One region of the Bacillus luti genome, then DNA from elsewhere that is predicted to be linked to it. Evidence: riboswitches for the same ligand, from Rfam matches in the RefSeq annotation. Region 1 holds a riboswitch; each other region holds the start of a gene.

The links. Region 1 has a riboswitch for S-adenosylmethionine ahead of EUC40_RS11090 (M20 family metallopeptidase). Riboswitches for the same ligand answer to the same signal wherever they lie in the genome.
Region 2: linked by a shared signal. The riboswitch ahead of EUC40_RS02020 (methionine ABC transporter ATP-binding protein) and the one ahead of EUC40_RS11090 (M20 family metallopeptidase) in region 1 are both predicted to bind S-adenosylmethionine.
Region 3: linked by a shared signal. The riboswitch ahead of metK (methionine adenosyltransferase) and the one ahead of EUC40_RS11090 (M20 family metallopeptidase) in region 1 are both predicted to bind S-adenosylmethionine.
Region 4: linked by a shared signal. The riboswitch ahead of EUC40_RS20825 (LLM class flavin-dependent oxidoreductase) and the one ahead of EUC40_RS11090 (M20 family metallopeptidase) in region 1 are both predicted to bind S-adenosylmethionine.

Annotation. Positions count from the first base shown of each region.
Region 1 is NZ_CP040336.1:2,162,380-2,166,597, reverse strand. It holds gene EUC40_RS11095 (Lrp/AsnC family transcriptional regulator) at 1-234, shown strand, start outside; gene EUC40_RS11090 (M20 family metallopeptidase) at 394-1,599, opposite strand; SAM riboswitch class I at 1,688-1,789, opposite strand; gene EUC40_RS11085 (AAA domain-containing protein) at 1,865-4,174, opposite strand.
Region 2 is NZ_CP040336.1:405,222-409,439, forward strand. It holds gene EUC40_RS02005 (toprim domain-containing protein) at 395-739, shown strand; gene EUC40_RS02010 (thioredoxin family protein) at 743-1,051, shown strand; gene EUC40_RS02015 (hypothetical protein) at 1,204-1,548, shown strand; SAM riboswitch class I at 1,674-1,781, shown strand; gene EUC40_RS02020 (methionine ABC transporter ATP-binding protein) at 1,961-2,986, shown strand; gene EUC40_RS02025 (methionine ABC transporter permease) at 2,979-3,644, shown strand; gene metQ (methionine ABC transporter substrate-binding lipoprotein MetQ) at 3,668-4,218, shown strand, end outside.
Region 3 is NZ_CP040336.1:606,815-611,032, forward strand. It holds gene pckA (phosphoenolpyruvate carboxykinase (ATP)) at 1-965, opposite strand, end outside; SAM riboswitch class I at 1,194-1,315, shown strand; gene metK (methionine adenosyltransferase) at 1,485-2,684, shown strand; gene EUC40_RS03160 (hypothetical protein) at 2,726-2,905, opposite strand; gene EUC40_RS03165 (hypothetical protein) at 2,912-3,091, opposite strand; gene EUC40_RS03170 (hypothetical protein) at 3,107-3,322, opposite strand; gene EUC40_RS03175 (MogA/MoaB family molybdenum cofactor biosynthesis protein) at 3,425-3,934, shown strand; gene EUC40_RS03180 (molybdenum cofactor guanylyltransferase) at 3,931-4,218, shown strand, end outside.
Region 4 is NZ_CP040336.1:4,106,945-4,111,162, reverse strand. It holds gene EUC40_RS20840 (response regulator transcription factor) at 1-215, shown strand, start outside; gene EUC40_RS20835 (sensor histidine kinase) at 212-1,582, shown strand; gene EUC40_RS20830 (hypothetical protein) at 1,781-1,987, opposite strand; SAM riboswitch class I at 2,244-2,350, shown strand; gene EUC40_RS20825 (LLM class flavin-dependent oxidoreductase) at 2,433-3,491, shown strand; gene EUC40_RS20820 (ATP-grasp domain-containing protein) at 3,484-4,218, shown strand, end outside.

The sequences.
Region 1 (4,218 bases):
CAAGCATTCATTATGTTTAAAACGAGCCAATGCTCTGATTTTATCCAATATTGTAATGCCGCTCCCGAAGTAACAGATTTATATCGAATTAGCGGGGAATTTAATTATATGATGAAGGTCATGAGCGAGTCGATGGATTCCCTAGCTGTATTTTTAGACTCTTTAATGCAATTCGGATTATCGTCTCCTTTAATTGTTTTAAAGAGTGAGTTTGAGGAGAAATTGTCGTTCTGATAAAGGGATACGTATTATTCTCGCTAACAGTAAAAGTTTCTCCTTTTTGAGGAAAAGCAGCAAAATCAATAATTAGTAAACAAAAAAGAACATTGATTTTCCAATGTTCTTTTTTACATTTCTGCTTATTAATTAGATTCCCCGTTGAATAAGTTACCCTTACCCCTGATTCCTCTGCGCCTCTCTAAACTCCTCCTTCACCTTCTCTAACAACCCTTCTTCTGTAATTAATCGATAAGCGGTATTCGCTAATGCTTTTGCCGATGTAATTAATGCTTTATCGCCTAGTTCTGAACGTGCTGCTTCTCTAAATTCATTCGTATGCGCAATTAAGTCATCTGGGCCGATTTTAATGTACGGGTGAATGGTCGGTACGACTTGGCTTACGTTTCCTGCGTCTGTTGAACCAATGCCCACTCTTTCTTTACGATTTACGTCTTCACCTTGTAATTCTAATTCTTCTGCTACGACGTCGTTATATGTTTTTGTTACGAGTAGTTCATCGATTTCATTTTGGAATTGATGGATTTTTACTTTTGTACCTGTTGCTAATGCTGCTCCCTCAGCGATATTTCTTACTTTCTCTGTTACTTCTGCACATCTTTTTCGCGTTGCTGCACGAATGAAGAACCTAGCTGCGGCGTAGTCAGGAATAATGTTAGGTGCTTTTCCGCCCTCTGTAATAACACCATGAATTCTTACATCTGACGGAAGTTGTTGGCGAAGTGCGTTAATACTGTTGTACAGCTGGATAACCGCATCTAATGCGTTAATCCCTTCTTCAGGTGAAGCTGCGGCATGAGCTGTTTTTCCGTAAAAATGAAAATCAAGTGGATCGACCGCTAATGATGGACTCGTTGTCGCTGTTTTTCCACTCGGATGAATCATAAGTGCCGCATCAATGTTTTTAAATAAACCTGCTTTTACATAACTTGATTTCGCACTACCATTTGGCCCACCTTCCTCTGCTGGTGTCCCAAACACGACAACTTCTCCGCCGATTTCTTCAAGCGTTTCTGATAATGCGATTGCTGCCGCAACGCTAATTGTCCCAATTAAATTGTGACCACACGCATGACCGAGTCCTGGTAAAGCGTCATACTCAGCTAAAAACGCGATAACTGGCCCTTGTTTTCCTGAACTTTTCCGCGCGATAAATCCTGTTTCATGTCCAGCTATATTGTGCTGCAATTGGAACCCTGCACTCCCTAGCAGTAAACTTAACGTTCTTGATGCATAAAACTCTTGATTACCAATCTCCGGATTCGCATGAATATTATGACTTGTTTCTATGTACTTTTCCTTATTTCTTTCTATACTCTCTTCAATTGTTTTTCTTTGTGACGTTACTCCAGTCGCTCCCATTGTTCTTCCTCCTTTTATTTTCACGTAAAAAAGCCTCTTTCTAAAAGATAGAAAGAGGCTTCTGCATATACAGTCAAAATGAGCTTCTTTCTTATCTTTCAAGTTACCTTGCTGGAATTGGCACAGTATTCATAAAGAATCCGCTGCCGAGGTATCATAGGGCCAGTCCCTCCACCTCTCGTGATAAGAATTTTCATAAAATTATATTAAATTATTTTCATTCTAAGTTCATTCCGATTAAAAGTCAAGGAATTCCTATCCGAATTTACCGAATATCTAAAAATCCTTTTAGTACACCAATTGTTTCTGGTGCTTGCAGTCTTGCACATACGTATGGAAACTCCGTACTACCTTCAAATATCATTTGAGATGTGAGTGGTGCGCCTGCCCAGAAGATTTCATCATCAATTACGATAAACGGGAATGCTTTATTTTGCCTTTGTAACTTTACATTCTTCAACGGAACTGGTCCATCACTATACACTGTTATTTGCGCATTTGTACGCATTAACGCTTGCCATACTCGTTTATCCACTTGTTTTGTACTTGGAAGTGAAATGATAATTTTTCGTTTTGCGGCTAAAATATCTTTTAATACCCCTTTCGGCTCTTCAAGATTCATTTCCATATACCAGCGTAATCGTTTCGAAATTTTTCGCTCCCACAATTGTCTTGATGTCGTGCGATCATACACATCTCCGTGACGTTCTATATGAGCTGTTAATTGTGATAACGCTTGTTTTCTCGATAAGTTTTTACGCATATAATGGCAATCTGATAATTGAATGAACTTTCCTCTCGCTCTCGTTACCGCTACATTGACGAGGCGATGGTTTTTATGGTCAAAGAATAACACGCCAGGTCGTTCTTGCGGATAACTATCCACCGTATCAAAGATCATCATATCTCTTTCAGAACCTTGAAACTTATGAACGGTCGCTGCTAAAACTGGTATGTGTCGATACTTCGTTTTCTGCAACATTTCTCTAATACACGTTGATAAAAAACGAGACTGTGCTCTGTAAGGTGTAACGACACCGATCGATTGAACACCGTCTAACAGTCCGATTAACATCATTTGCATCGCTACTAAACCAGACATAATATTAAAACGAGAACCAGAAGCAGCGTCTTTTAATGAAAATGCTCCCATTAAACTCGTATCAAATAAAACACTCGCCTCATTTGCGAACGGCTGCAATTGCGCAAGTTCTTTACGTTCTGAAACGGACGGATGATCGTATACTCTATTTTTATAAATAAATGAATTCGTAAACTTCGATATATCCGCATGCATACGTCTTTGTTCCTGCAACATAAAAAGGTTCGGATGTGCTTCTGATTTATTAACAGACTCAACAATCCCGGCATGGTAAAACATATCTTCGCCAAGCCATTTGCGAACGAGTTCATGGTTTGCCATCGCAATTGGAGGTAACTGTAAGAAGTCGCCACAAACGACGATACGTTTTCCAAGTGAAGCAGCTAATGCGATTTGCGGAACGAACGCCATACTCACTTCATCTACGACAACTAAATCAAATGTACGTTCATAAATAAGTGAATCAATGGCACATTTCGATAAAGTCGCGCCGATTACTTTCGCATTTTCAATGTATTCTTTTTCTACTTCTTTAATTTTTGCTTTTTGCTTTCGAAGATCACTTTCAATCTCTTGTATACGCTTCTTATCAGCAGATGTCGCTTTATATGATAAAATCTTTTCACGAAGCTCTTGGCGTGTCTCTTCTAAATAGAGTCTCTCCTCACCCCAAGACCCGTTCGTCGTTTCTACTAACTTCGACGCAAGTAACGTTTCATGATTTCGTATATGTTCATGTTGACTATAACCGTAACGAACAATTTCACCAGGCGTCCATTTCTTTTTCTTTTCAATTTGCTTCGTTACTTCGCTCATTAATACATCAACAGCCGCGTTACTATGAGCTAACACAAGTACCGATTTTCCTTTTTGATAATGAGCCGAAATAATACGCGATAAATTGTACGACTTCCCTGTTCCAGGTGGTCCCCATACGTACGTTGTCGGATTGTAAAACGAACGATACGCCAATTCATTTTTCGGATTTTTCATTTTTTCAAGATGCTTCGGACTGCTCGTTCCGTCTACAAGACGTTTTATACGATTACGTTTTAGCTTATCTTGACGCGCTTCTTTTAATCGCTCTTGCAGCTGTTCTAGCAATTGCCACGGTTCACTATATAAAACCGCTTCTCGTATTTCACCTTGTATATAATCATTTAATTTCAGTTCTATTTCTAATCCATGTACAGATAATACTTCCCCTGTCGCTTCCTCACCATCGAACTCAATTCGAATTGGTGAACCTTCAGGTAAGCTTACTTCCGAAATAAGCTGAAATACGTATACTGTATTCTCATAATCTGTATATAAAAAACGACCGTTCATGATAGAAATTTTACTACCGCCAATCGTTTTCCAATGTTTAATTTCATACGCTAATGCATAATGCCACTCTTTCATCGTTTCCGATAATGAAGGAGTTTGAGTAGGTGTATTCATCGTATAATCTCCTTCCTTCTCCCCAAACATACTTTCTCACTATACCATATAACACCCTAAAAATTGTAACAATT
Region 2 (4,218 bases), 1.8 Mb from region 1:
CTTTACGTCAGAAGCTCCATCCCCCTCACAATCTGAACGAGCCGCTTGCGCTTTTCATTGTCCAGCTTCACCTCCTAGCCCTTCATGTCTAAGAACCTTCCGCACGAGAAGACAAAAAGCGTCTTCTGTGCGAAAGAACCTTAGCCAATAGGGCTAAACAGTCGGTTCCGCTTTTCGTTATGATCCAGCTCCAGCGGCTAGAACATTCGGTCATTTCACTCCTTCACTTGAGGCAAAAAGCGCCTCTAGTTCAGTAGTTCCAATGCCCTCTTGTTCTGAGTAAGCCGCTTGCGCTTTTCTTTTGCAAAAATAAACAGGAAACAACATGAAAATAACGAATATACTATATACTAAGTTAAAGGTTGTATAGTATATGGTGATCGGGTGATGACATATGATTTATGTAGAAAAGGTCATTATTGTAGAAGGTACATCAGATAGAAGAAAGATTGAATCTATTATTCGTGAACCGGTGGAAATTGTTTGTACAAATGGTACAATTGGTTTGTCGAAAATGGATGAGCTCGTTGATCAGTTTTTTGATAAGGAAGTGTATGTGCTAGTGGATGCTGATGATGCTGGAGAAAAGTTAAGGAAACAATTTCGAAAAGAATTTCCGCAAGCAGAGCATATTTATATCGATCGCTCATACCGAGAAGTGGCAACTGCGCCGTCTTCACACTTAGCAAATGTATTATGGGGAGCTGACATTGACGTCTATACAGAATATTTACGGTAAGGAATGATAGAAGTGATTGACTGGACAGGAGCCGAGGCTACAGCCCTAATAGAGAACGAAGAAAAAACAGTGTTATATGTATATACTCCGATGTGTGGAACATGCCAATTAGCAAAAAAGATGTTAACGATTGTTGAGATGACAATTGAGGATCTGAAAATTGGAATGTTAGATTTGAATTTTGCTCCGCATTTAGCGAAAGAGTATGGAATCGAAAGTGTACCGTGTTTACTTGTTTTTGAAAATGGGACACTCATGAAGAAGATATATGCATTTCATTCGGTTGAATATTTATATACGGAATTAAAGTAGGCGGCAAAGTTTTTGCCGCCTCGACATATTTCTTGGGAAATATGTCGAGATGCAGGGTAGGTACAGTATTTGTCGAGCGAAAATAACAGGATTGCTCTTTAGTGAGAGGGAATGGTATGTAATAGAAAGTGATATGAAGGATGTGATTTAGGGTGAAATTATATTCTTTGCTGCAATCATTTGTAAATTACGCTAACGGTCAATACCATTTAGAACCACTTCTAAGACAAGGAGAAAGAATTGTTAATTTCCGTTTTGGAGATGAATGTTGCTCGTTACAAATTTCAAGAGATTATATAGAGCTGTTGCAAGAGGAAAGAGGAACAGAACAAATCGTGTGTGTAGATGAAGAAGGTGTAGAACAACTAGTGAACGGAAATACACGATTACAAATGTTAATGAATGATGGACGTGTACATTATTCTGGGACGTATCGAACGATGCTATTAGTCGAGTCGATGTTTCATATATGTAAACCGATGTCAGTAGGTGCTTAAAATTCTGAAGTTTCATTTTTTATGAAAATTTCTGTTGACATGGTGTGTGGATATTGATACAATTCAATTCATAAAATATAGACAATTTCATAAATTACAAATCAGACGAAAATTTAATCTGATTTCTCTTATCAAGAGAGGTGGAGGGACTGTGCCCTGTGAAGCCCGGCAACCGTCAACTTATGTTGAAATGGTGCCAATTCCTGCAAAGCAAATGCTTTGAGAGATGAGAGAGAGGGATAATGTTGTTATATACGCATATAAACCTTTCTGCTTCTCTAAAGCAGAAAGGTTTTTTTATTGTTTGAATGTGGAGGACATTCAAATAATAAAAGTAATGATAACGGTGGACTACACGCATCAAAAATAAAAAATTGCGGAGTCGATCCAAACAAAATAGGGGTGATACACCATGATTTTATTAGAGAATGTAAAGAAAATATATAAAGCAAAAAGCGGTGATGTCACTGCTGTAGATAATGCCAATTTAAAAATAGATAAAGGTGAAATATTTGGTGTTATCGGATATAGTGGCGCTGGAAAAAGTTCTTTAATTAGATTATTCAATCAGTTGGAGAAACCAACTTCTGGCCAAATTACAATTGCAAATCGTGTCATTTCAGCAATTACAGGAAGCGAACTTCGTAAGGCAAGGCAAGAAATCGGAATGATTTTTCAGCACTTCAACTTACTTTGGTCACGAACTGTACGTGAAAATATTGCATTTCCACTTGAGATTGCAGGCGTCGATAAGGAAAAGAGAAGAAAACGTGTTGATGAGCTAATTCACCTTGTTGGATTAGAAGGAAGAGGAGACGCGTACCCATCTCAGTTAAGTGGTGGACAAAAGCAACGCGTTGGTATTGCGAGAGCATTGGCTAACAATCCACAAGTACTTTTATGTGATGAAGCGACGTCAGCTCTTGATCCAGAAACGACAGATCAAATTTTAGATTTACTATTAGATATTAATAAGCGTCTCGGTTTAACAATTGTACTCATTACACATGAGATGCATGTAATTCGAAAGATTTGTAATCGCGTTGCGGTAATGGAGAGAGGAAAGATTGTAGAAACGGGTCCAGTACTTGACGTATTCCGTAATCCGCAGCAGGACATTACGAAACGATTTGTACAACAGTTAACGGATTCTGAAGATACAAATGAGACGATTGAAAGTTTAATTGAAAAATATCCAGATGGAAAAGTAATCCGCTTGCAGTTTATCGGCGAGGCTGTAGAAAGACCGGTACTTCAAAGATTAATGCAGCGCAGTGATATAGAAGTAAGCATTTTGCAGGGAAATATCGCACAAACGAATAACGGCTCTTACGGTAGTTTAGTCGTTCATTTAAATGGTGAGGAAACAGCGATCCAGCAAGCGATAGAAGGAATTCATCAAGATCAAGTAGAGCTGGAGGTGATTGCACATGGATAAGTTACTCACAAATGTTGATTGGAATCAAATGTTAGAAGCAACTGGTGAAACGTTATATATGACGGCAATCGCAGCTCTTGCTACATTTATTTTAGGACTTATTTTAGGATTGTTACTTTTCATGACAGCGAAAGATAATTTATGGGAAAACAAATCGATTAATACGGTGATTGGAGCGTTCGTAAACATATTCCGTTCTATACCGTTCATCATTTTAATTATTTTATTAATCCCATTCACGAAAATCCTTCTTGGAACAATTCTTGGAGCGAGTGCAGCGTTGCCAGCTTTAATCATCGGAGCGGCACCATTCTATGCACGAATGGTTGAAATTGCACTTCGTGAAATTGATAAAGGTGTAATTGAAGCTTCAAAAGCGATGGGAGCAAAAACAAGCACAATTATTTTAAAAGTATTGATTCCAGAATCATTACCAGCATTAGTATCTGGTATTACGGTAACGACAATTGCTTTAGTAGGCTATACAGCAATGGCAGGAGTTGTTGGTGCTGGTGGCCTTGGAACACTTGCTTATTTAGAAGGATTCCAACGAGGAAATAACGACGTAACAATCGTTGCGACAATTTGTGTATTACTAGTTGTATTTTTCATTCAGTGGATTGGTGATCGTGTAACGACTCGAATAGATAAACGATAATAAAAAACGGGAGGATGTTTCAAATGAAAAAATTATTACTTACAGCACTTATTTCAACTTCTATTTTTGGGTTAGCTGCCTGCGGGGGGAAAGATAAAGACGAAAAGAAACTAGTAGTGGGGGCTTCTAACGTACCGCACGCTGAAATTTTAGAAAAGGCAAAACCGTTACTTGAGAAAAAAGGAATTGAATTAGAAGTGAAAAAATTCCAAGATTACGTGTTGCCAAATAAAGCGTTAGCGGATAAGGAGTTAGACGCTAACTATTTCCAGCACATTCCGTATTTAGAAAAAGAAATTAAAGATAAAAAATATGATTTTGAAGTAGCAGGAAAAATTCATTTAGAACCAATTGGCGTATATTCTCAAAAATATAAAAGCTTAAAAGAGCTTCCAGACGGAGCGACAATTATTATGAGTAACTCAGTTGCTGACCATGGACGTGGTTTAGCAATTTTACAAAAAGAAGGCATTTTAAAAATTAAAGACGGAGTAGATCCAGTTAAAGCAACTCCAAAAGATATTGCGGATAATCCGAAAAACTTAAAATTCAAAACGGATATCGAGCCTGGTTT
Region 3 (4,218 bases), 1.6 Mb from region 1:
TATGCAGCACGTGTATTTTCTGTTAAAGTAGTATCGTTGTAGTCTGCGATACGCGTTTGGTCATTAATGATAACGTTTTCTAAAACAGATCCAAATTTGATTGCATCAAAAATTTGTGGCTCTTTCTCGTGAGAAAGGTTTACGCATTTCGCATAGCAACCGCCTTCAATATTGAATACACCGTTATCAGACCATCCATGCTCGTCGTCACCGATTAATTTACGGTTTGGATCAGCAGACAATGTTGTTTTACCTGTTCCAGATAATCCGAAGAATAGTGCCACGTCGCCTTCTTCACCTACGTTTGCAGAGCAATGCATAGAAAGGATATCTTGTTCAGGTAGTAAGAAGTTCATAATAGAGAAAATTGATTTTTTCATTTCTCCAGCGTATTCTGTACCACCGATCAGTACGATACGTTTTTCGAATGAAACCATAATGAATGCTTCAGAATTTGTGCCGTCAATTGCTGGGTCTGCTTTGAAGTTCGGCGCAGAAACAATTGTAAATTCTGATTCATGAGTTGTTAATTCTTCTTCAGTTGGACGAATAAATAATTGGTGTACGAACAAATTATGCCATGCGTATTCGTTAACAACTTGAATTGGTAGGCGATAGTTGCGATCAGCGCCTGCAAATCCTTTGAAGATGAATAACTCTTCTTTTTCTTTTAAGTATTCTAATACTTTTGTATATAATTTATTAAAATGTTCTTCAGAAATCGGTTGGTTCACAGCTCCCCAAGCAATTTTGTCAGCAACCGATGCTTCTTTCACAATAAATTTATCTTTAGGAGAACGTCCTGTATATTTTCCAGTTGAAGCAGAAACGGCACCAGTCGAAGTTAATTTCCCTTCATTTCGCATTAATACTTTTTCCACTAATTGCGGAACACTTAGTTGAATCTGTGCATTGCTTCCGTTCAATAATTCATGTAAACCAATTTGGACATTCACAGTACTCATATTTATATACCATCCTTTTCATTTAATGAAATATTTCTCGTAATCCCCATCAATAGTATAACACAATTATATAAATAATGTATACTATTTCTTTATTTTTGTTTGTGTGAATGTATTAATTCCTTATTAATATTCCATTCTCTCTCTATTGAGAAAAACTTTCAGGAAAATGTGAATATTAATTGACAAATGAATATCATTTCTTTAGTATAGGTTGGGACGGATACTCTCTTATCCCGAGCTGGCGGAGGGACAGGCCCGATGAAGCCCAGCAACCTCATCTGTATTGGTAAATACAGGTGAATAGGTGCTAAAACCTGTGCGAGGCTACAGGTCTCGAACGATAAGAGCGAAGGGCAAAAAGCAGTATGCAAGTAGCAAATTAAACCTTTCCTCTATGTAAAGTGGGAAAGGTTTTTCTGTATGCTTGTGTGGGAGAATAAATGTATGTCGCAGTTTGTGGCAAATTAAGGATGAGTTCCGTACAATATATACAATTACTGTAGGGAGGTTTACCACATGACAAAAAAACGTCATCTGTTCACATCTGAGTCTGTAACTGAAGGACATCCAGATAAAATTTGTGACCAAATTTCTGATTCAATTTTAGATGCGATCTTATCAAAAGACGCAAATGCACGTGTAGCTTGTGAAACAACTGTAACAACTGGTTTAGTATTGGTAGCGGGGGAAATTACGACTTCTACTTACGTAGACATTCCGAAAATCGTTCGTGAAACAATTCAAGGCATTGGTTACACACGCGCAAAATACGGATTCGATGCAGAAACTTGTGCAGTTTTAACATCTATCGATGAGCAATCTGCTGACATCGCTATGGGTGTTGACCAAGCGCTAGAAGCACGCGAAGGTCAAATGACTGACGCTGAGATTGAGGCAATTGGTGCAGGAGACCAAGGTTTAATGTTTGGTTTCGCATGTAATGAGACACAAGAGTTAATGCCACTTCCAATCTCGCTTGCTCACAAATTAGCTCGCCGTTTAACTGAAGTACGTAAAGATGATACATTATCATACCTACGTCCGGATGGAAAAACGCAAGTTACAGTTGAGTATGATGAAAATGGTAAACCTGTACGTGTAGATACAATCGTAATTTCTACACAGCATCATCCAGATGTTACATGGGAAGAAATCGATCGCGATTTAAAAGAGCATGTAATTAAAGCTGTAGTTCCAGCAGAATTAATGGATGGAGAAACGAAATTCTTCATTAACCCAACTGGCCGCTTCGTAATTGGTGGACCACAAGGTGATGCTGGTTTAACAGGACGTAAAATCATCGTTGATACTTACGGTGGATACGCTCGCCACGGTGGCGGTGCATTCTCTGGTAAAGATGCAACGAAAGTTGACCGTTCAGCAGCATATGCAGCTCGTTATGTTGCGAAAAACATCGTAGCAGCTGGTCTTGCTGACAAAGCAGAAGTACAACTTGCATACGCAATCGGTGTAGCACAACCAGTATCAATTTCAGTTGATACATTCGGCACTGGTAAAGTATCTGAAGACGTATTAGTAGAACTAGTTCGTAACAACTTCGATCTTCGCCCAGCTGGTATTATTAAAATGCTAGACTTACGTCGCCCAATTTACAAACAAACAGCAGCTTACGGCCACTTCGGACGTACTGATGTAGATCTAACATGGGAACGTACAGACAAAGCTGCAGCTTTAAAAGAGCAAGCTGGTCTATAATATATGAAAAAAAGCTTTGCGCGGTGAGCGCAAAGCTTTTTTTATTTTATTTTACTTATTATTTGAATACATGAATGACAATGTACTTCTCCTTCTAGTTCAATATACTTTTTCATATTTGTCATTCCGCTTGCCGGAAAGGGCATATGAATCCATGCTTTTTCATACGTTTGTATTTCTTTTTGACATGATTTACAAAGGATTGGTTTCTTACGGAACATAGAAAATCAACCTTTCAGTTGGCGTGCTTTTCCGGCGCAAAAAGCACTGCATAGTAAAAATAGCGTTGCGAATATAATGCTCACTAATGTAGCGGATGGGATTGCCCCTTTTAGAGAAAAACCGACGGTGATGGAAGCGATAAATAAGAGGATGAATGTTGTTGTTAATTTTTTATAAATTTCCATAGTATGTAGACCTCCTTATTTAGAGATAGAACGTATAAAAATAAAATCTAATATATAGGCAAGTACGAGAGGAATTAATGTGCTAGTCAAATAGTAACGAATACCACCATCCGGCATAAGCACATACAATTTTAAAAAGTTTATATCAAATCCGTAAGCGATGCATTGAAACACGGATAAAATAATAAGGAATGGTATAATAGGTACATATCGTTTTATGTTATAAAACATAAAAAAACTCCTTTATATGGATAAATATACTTATATTGTATCATATTGAATTCTTTAATTTATACATAATTTTACAAAGTTAAATGAAAGGAAAGATGAAAAATGAGCGTAACCGAGCATAAAAAACAAGCGCCAAAAGAAGTGCGCTGCAAGATCGTAACGATTTCCGATACACGTACAGAAGAGACAGATAAGAGCGGACAACTATTACATGAATTGTTAAAAGAAGCAGGACATACAGTGACTTCTTATGAAATTGTAAAAGATGATAAAGAAAGCATTCAGCAAGCAGTGTTAGCTGGCTATCATAAGGAAGATGTAGATGTTGTATTAACGAATGGCGGTACTGGTATTACGAAGCGTGATGTCACAATTGAAGCGGTATCAGTTCTATTAGATAAAGAAATTGTCGGATTTGGTGAGTTGTTCCGCATGATTAGTTATTTAGAAGATATCGGAAGCAGCGCAATGTTAAGTAGAGCAATTGGCGGTACAATTGGGCGTAAAGTAGTCTTTTCAATGCCGGGATCTAGCGGAGCCGTTCGCCTTGCGATGAATAAATTAATTTTACCGGAATTAGGTCATATTACATTTGAGCTGCATCGCCAATGAGTAAGTGGGCTGGAATTGTATTAGCGGGCGGTATGTCGAGTAGATTCGGTGAACCGAAAGCGCTAGCGAGCTGGGGTGGGAGTACTTTTGTTGAGCATATTTTGAAAGTGATGACAACTGCGGTGCAAGAAGTTGTAGTCATTAGTCACTCCGATATAAAAGAGCGAGTAGAGCAACTCATACAAGTTCCTGTTATAGAAGATATTCCGCATTATAAAGGAAACGGCCCACTTGCTGGAATTGTATCAGGAATGGAATATATAGAAGCAGATTGGTATGCTATT
Region 4 (4,218 bases), 1.9 Mb from region 1:
AATTTGCTATTTTAGAATATATGATTCGTAATAAAGAAGTTGTGTTGACACGAGATAAGATTGAGCAACATGTGTGGAATTACGACTATGAAGGCGGCTCGAATATTATTGATGTTTACGTCCGATACCTTCGTAAAAAAATTGATAGCCAGTTTGAAACGAAGTTAATTCATACGGTACGAGGCACTGGTTACGTATTGCGAGTAGAATCATGAAAAAACTATCAATAAAAATGAGAGTAACCCTTTGGTATACGGGGTTAGTTGTAATTATTATGGCACTCGTGTTAGCTTTTATTTTAACTTCTTCAGATAAAGTTGTACTTTTTAATATGAAAAATCAATTAAAGAGCACAGTAAAAGAAAGCATTGAAGATATCAAATATAAGCATGGACAGTTAAAGATTGACGATGAGTTTGAAACTTTAGAAGATGGAGTAAATCTTCTCATTTATAGTAAGCAAGGTGAGCTACTGGCAGGAAGTAGTCCGGCCGGCTTTAATAAAAAGGTATCGCTTAAATCCGATGAAATACGAACTATTAAAAATGGTAATAAAGAATGGATAGTATATGATTTTCTCCATAATGCAGACGGCGATGAGCAAGTCTGGGTTCGTGGAATAATGACGATGAACCAATTATCATCAACGATGAATACGCTTATTGTGGTAACACTCATCTCTTTCCCATTACTTATTCTCATTGCGGCAGTGGGAGGATATTTTATTACACAAAGAGCGTTTCGACCTGTGAAACAAATGAGTGATTCAGCCAGTGAAATTGGTGATGGTAAAGACCTTTCGAAGAGAATTAATTTACAAGGTTCATCGAAAGACGAAATTTATCATTTAGCACAAACCTTTGACAACATGTTTGAGCGATTGGAGAAGTCATTCGAAAGTGAAAAACAATTTACATCTGACGCATCTCATGAATTAAGAACGCCAACATCTGTTATTATTTCCCAATGCGAATACGCCTTATCGCAGAGGAATAATCCGAAAGAAATGGAAGAATCTTTAGAAGTGATTTTAAGGCAATCAAGTAAAATGTCCTCGTTAATCTCGCAACTTTTATTATTAGCACGAGTTGACCAAGGAAAGCATGATACTTTTCAATTTGAATGTATCAATATGAGTGAATTAACGGAAATCGTTGTAGAAGAGCTTTCATTAATGGTTCAAGAAGCCTCGATTGATATAACAACAAATATAGAGGAAGACCTGTTTATTAAAGCAGATCAAACGTTGATGATGCGTTTATTAATGAATTTACTAACGAATGCGATTGCTTATGGCAAAGCGAATGGTAGTGTGAATATACAACTGTTCCGTGATGGAACAAACATAATAGGTAAAGTTTCCGATAATGGTATAGGCATCAGCGAGCAACATATTACGAAAATATGGGAACGCTTCTATCGAGTTGATGCAGCACGAACATCTTCAAACATTGGAAACACAGGTTTAGGATTGTCGATGGTAAAATGGATTGTCGAACTACACGGAGGAGAAATTACCGTTGAAAGTAAATTAGGGGAAGGCAGTACTTTTACATTTAAACTACCGATTGAAAAACGATAGTATAAGGGTTAAATTGCGATATAAAAAAACTAAAACAACGTGAATTCCTAATAACTATGGAATTCACGTTGTTTAATTGTATGTTTGGAAAGAATTTAATCAATGGAGGGCATTCAAAAGGTGTTTAGTGTTTTAATAGGCTACACGAAACGAGAAAGAAGATCCTTTACAGCAGAATTTGAGGGTCTTGAATGTATTTTATTCTTTAAATTTCTCCGGTTTTTCCACTCTAAAAGATTTTACTTCACCGCACTCTAAACAAAATGTGGTTAATAGTTTTGAACTCTTTCCTCCTGAAAAGAACCTACTATGTTCATCGTCGCAAACATACGCATGATAGGCGTTTCCAACTCGTCCCTCTTTAAAATTAGTAGAACCACAATTGTCACATCTTTTATTTTTCATGGTATTCACACCTCTTGAAGTTGATATTTATTTTGGTGTATTTTTACGGTAGAAGTAAAGCAACTTAGTTATAAATGATGTTTTCGACATGATACAACATACCCCTTTATATATTCGTAAGTAAAACAATATAATACCCCTATAAATCTCTATAACAATATGATTTCCCACATATCGTTTAATGTGTATCGGAAAAATAAGTATTAAAAATTGATTTTTATTATTCTGACGATTATAATGAATGAAAATCAAACAATTCTTATGTTGAGAAGTGGAGGGACGGGCCCTATGAAACTTCGGCAACCTCGTGTGAGACGAAAGGTGCCAATTCCTGCAGGTGAAGAAACACCTGAAAGATAAGAGCGGTTCAATTAGTCAAGAAGGCTACTCTTATTTGAATAAGAGTAGCTTTTTTTATGGCTAAGAGATGAAGGGGGAGTATGTAGTGGAGTATGGTTTTTGGTTACCGATTTTTGGGGGATGGCTTCGAAATGTAGATGATGAATCTATGCCGCCTACGTTTGAGTATGCAAAACAAACAGCGCAAGCGGCAGAGCAATTAGGTTTTTCAACAACACTTATTGCAGAATTAAACTTAAATGATATAAAAGGTGTGTCAGCACCAAGTTTAGAAGCGTGGACAACTGCGGCAGCACTTGCTGCAGTAACGGATCGATTAGAAATCATGACAGCTGTAAGACCCGGTTTTCACAATCCAGCAGTTACAGCGAAAATGGCAGCGAATATTGATCAATTAAGTAATGGCCGTTTTACATTGAATGTAGTTTCAGCATGGTGGGAAGAAGAAGCGAGGCAGTATGGCGGAGTATTTACCGCACATGATGAAAGATATGATCGCACAGAGGAATTTGTAACAATTTTGAAGGAACTTTGGAAAGAAGAAGAGTTTTCTTATAAAGGGGACTTTTATGAGCTTCATCATACACATTTAAGTCCAAAACCGGTGCAGAAACAAGGCATTAAGCTTTATGCAGGTGGTGAGAGTGAGAGAGGAAAAGAGGTCATTGTAAATCACGTGGATGCATATGTAATGCACGGGGGAACAGTGGAAGAAGTATCTGTGAAAATAGAAGATATGAAGAATCGTAGAAAGAAAGTCACAGAGGAGCCATTACAGTCATTCGGGCTTGCGGCTTACGTCATTTGTCGTGATACAGAAGAAGAGGCACTAGAAGAATGGAGACGCATAACGGATGTGAAAGACGATGCTTTAGGTTATGCGGGTTACCAAGACTTTATTAGTAAATCGCATTTGGAACAGCAAGTGAAGCTCAATGATTATTCTGTATCTAATCGCGGGTTACGTCCTAATTTAATTGGAACACCAGAGAAAATTGCAGAAAGGATACTCGCTTTTGAAAAAGTGGGTGTTACTTTATTACTTTTACAATTTTCGCCACAGCTTGAAGAGATGAAACGATTTTCTGAAAAAGTGATGCCATTAGTTGAAGCAAAAAGAAAGGAATTGATTACAAATGAGTAAAATTTACATATTACATGAGAATAAGGAATGGACGGATCATTTGGTGAAAAGGTTGGAAGAACTGGAGTTACCGTATGAGGAATGGTTTTTAAATGAAGGAACACTTCCGTTAGAACAAGAGCCTCCCCAAGGTGTTTTTTATAGCCGCATGAGTGCCTCTTCACATACGAGAGGACATCGATATGCACCTGAATTGACTGAAGGTGTTCTTGCTTGGCTAGAGGGATACGGGCGAACAGTATTTAACGGGTCTCGAGCGTTACGCCTTGAAGTAAGTAAATTAAATCAATATGCAGCATTAAGAAAATTTGGGATACAAGTGCCGAAAACAATTGGTGCTGTTGGCCGTGATCATATAGTAAAAGCAGCAAGGGAGTTAGGGGAAGTACCGTTCATTACAAAGCATAACCGCGCAGGGAAAGGCCTTGGTGTTCAACTGTTTCATTCCATTAATGCTTTAGAACAATATTTGGACGGTCCGGCGTTTGAAGAACCGATTGATGGAATTACTTTAATCCAGCAATATATTGAAGCGCCAGAACCATATATTACACGTTGTGAGTTTGTAGGCGGCCAGTTTGTATATGCAGTTAAAGTAGATACATCAGAAGGATTCGAGCTTTGTCCAGCAGATGCATGCTCGATTCAAGATGCTTTTTGCCCAGTAGGAGAAGAGAGTAAGAAAGAGACGCCAACAAAATTTGAAATTATATCGGACTTCCACGAG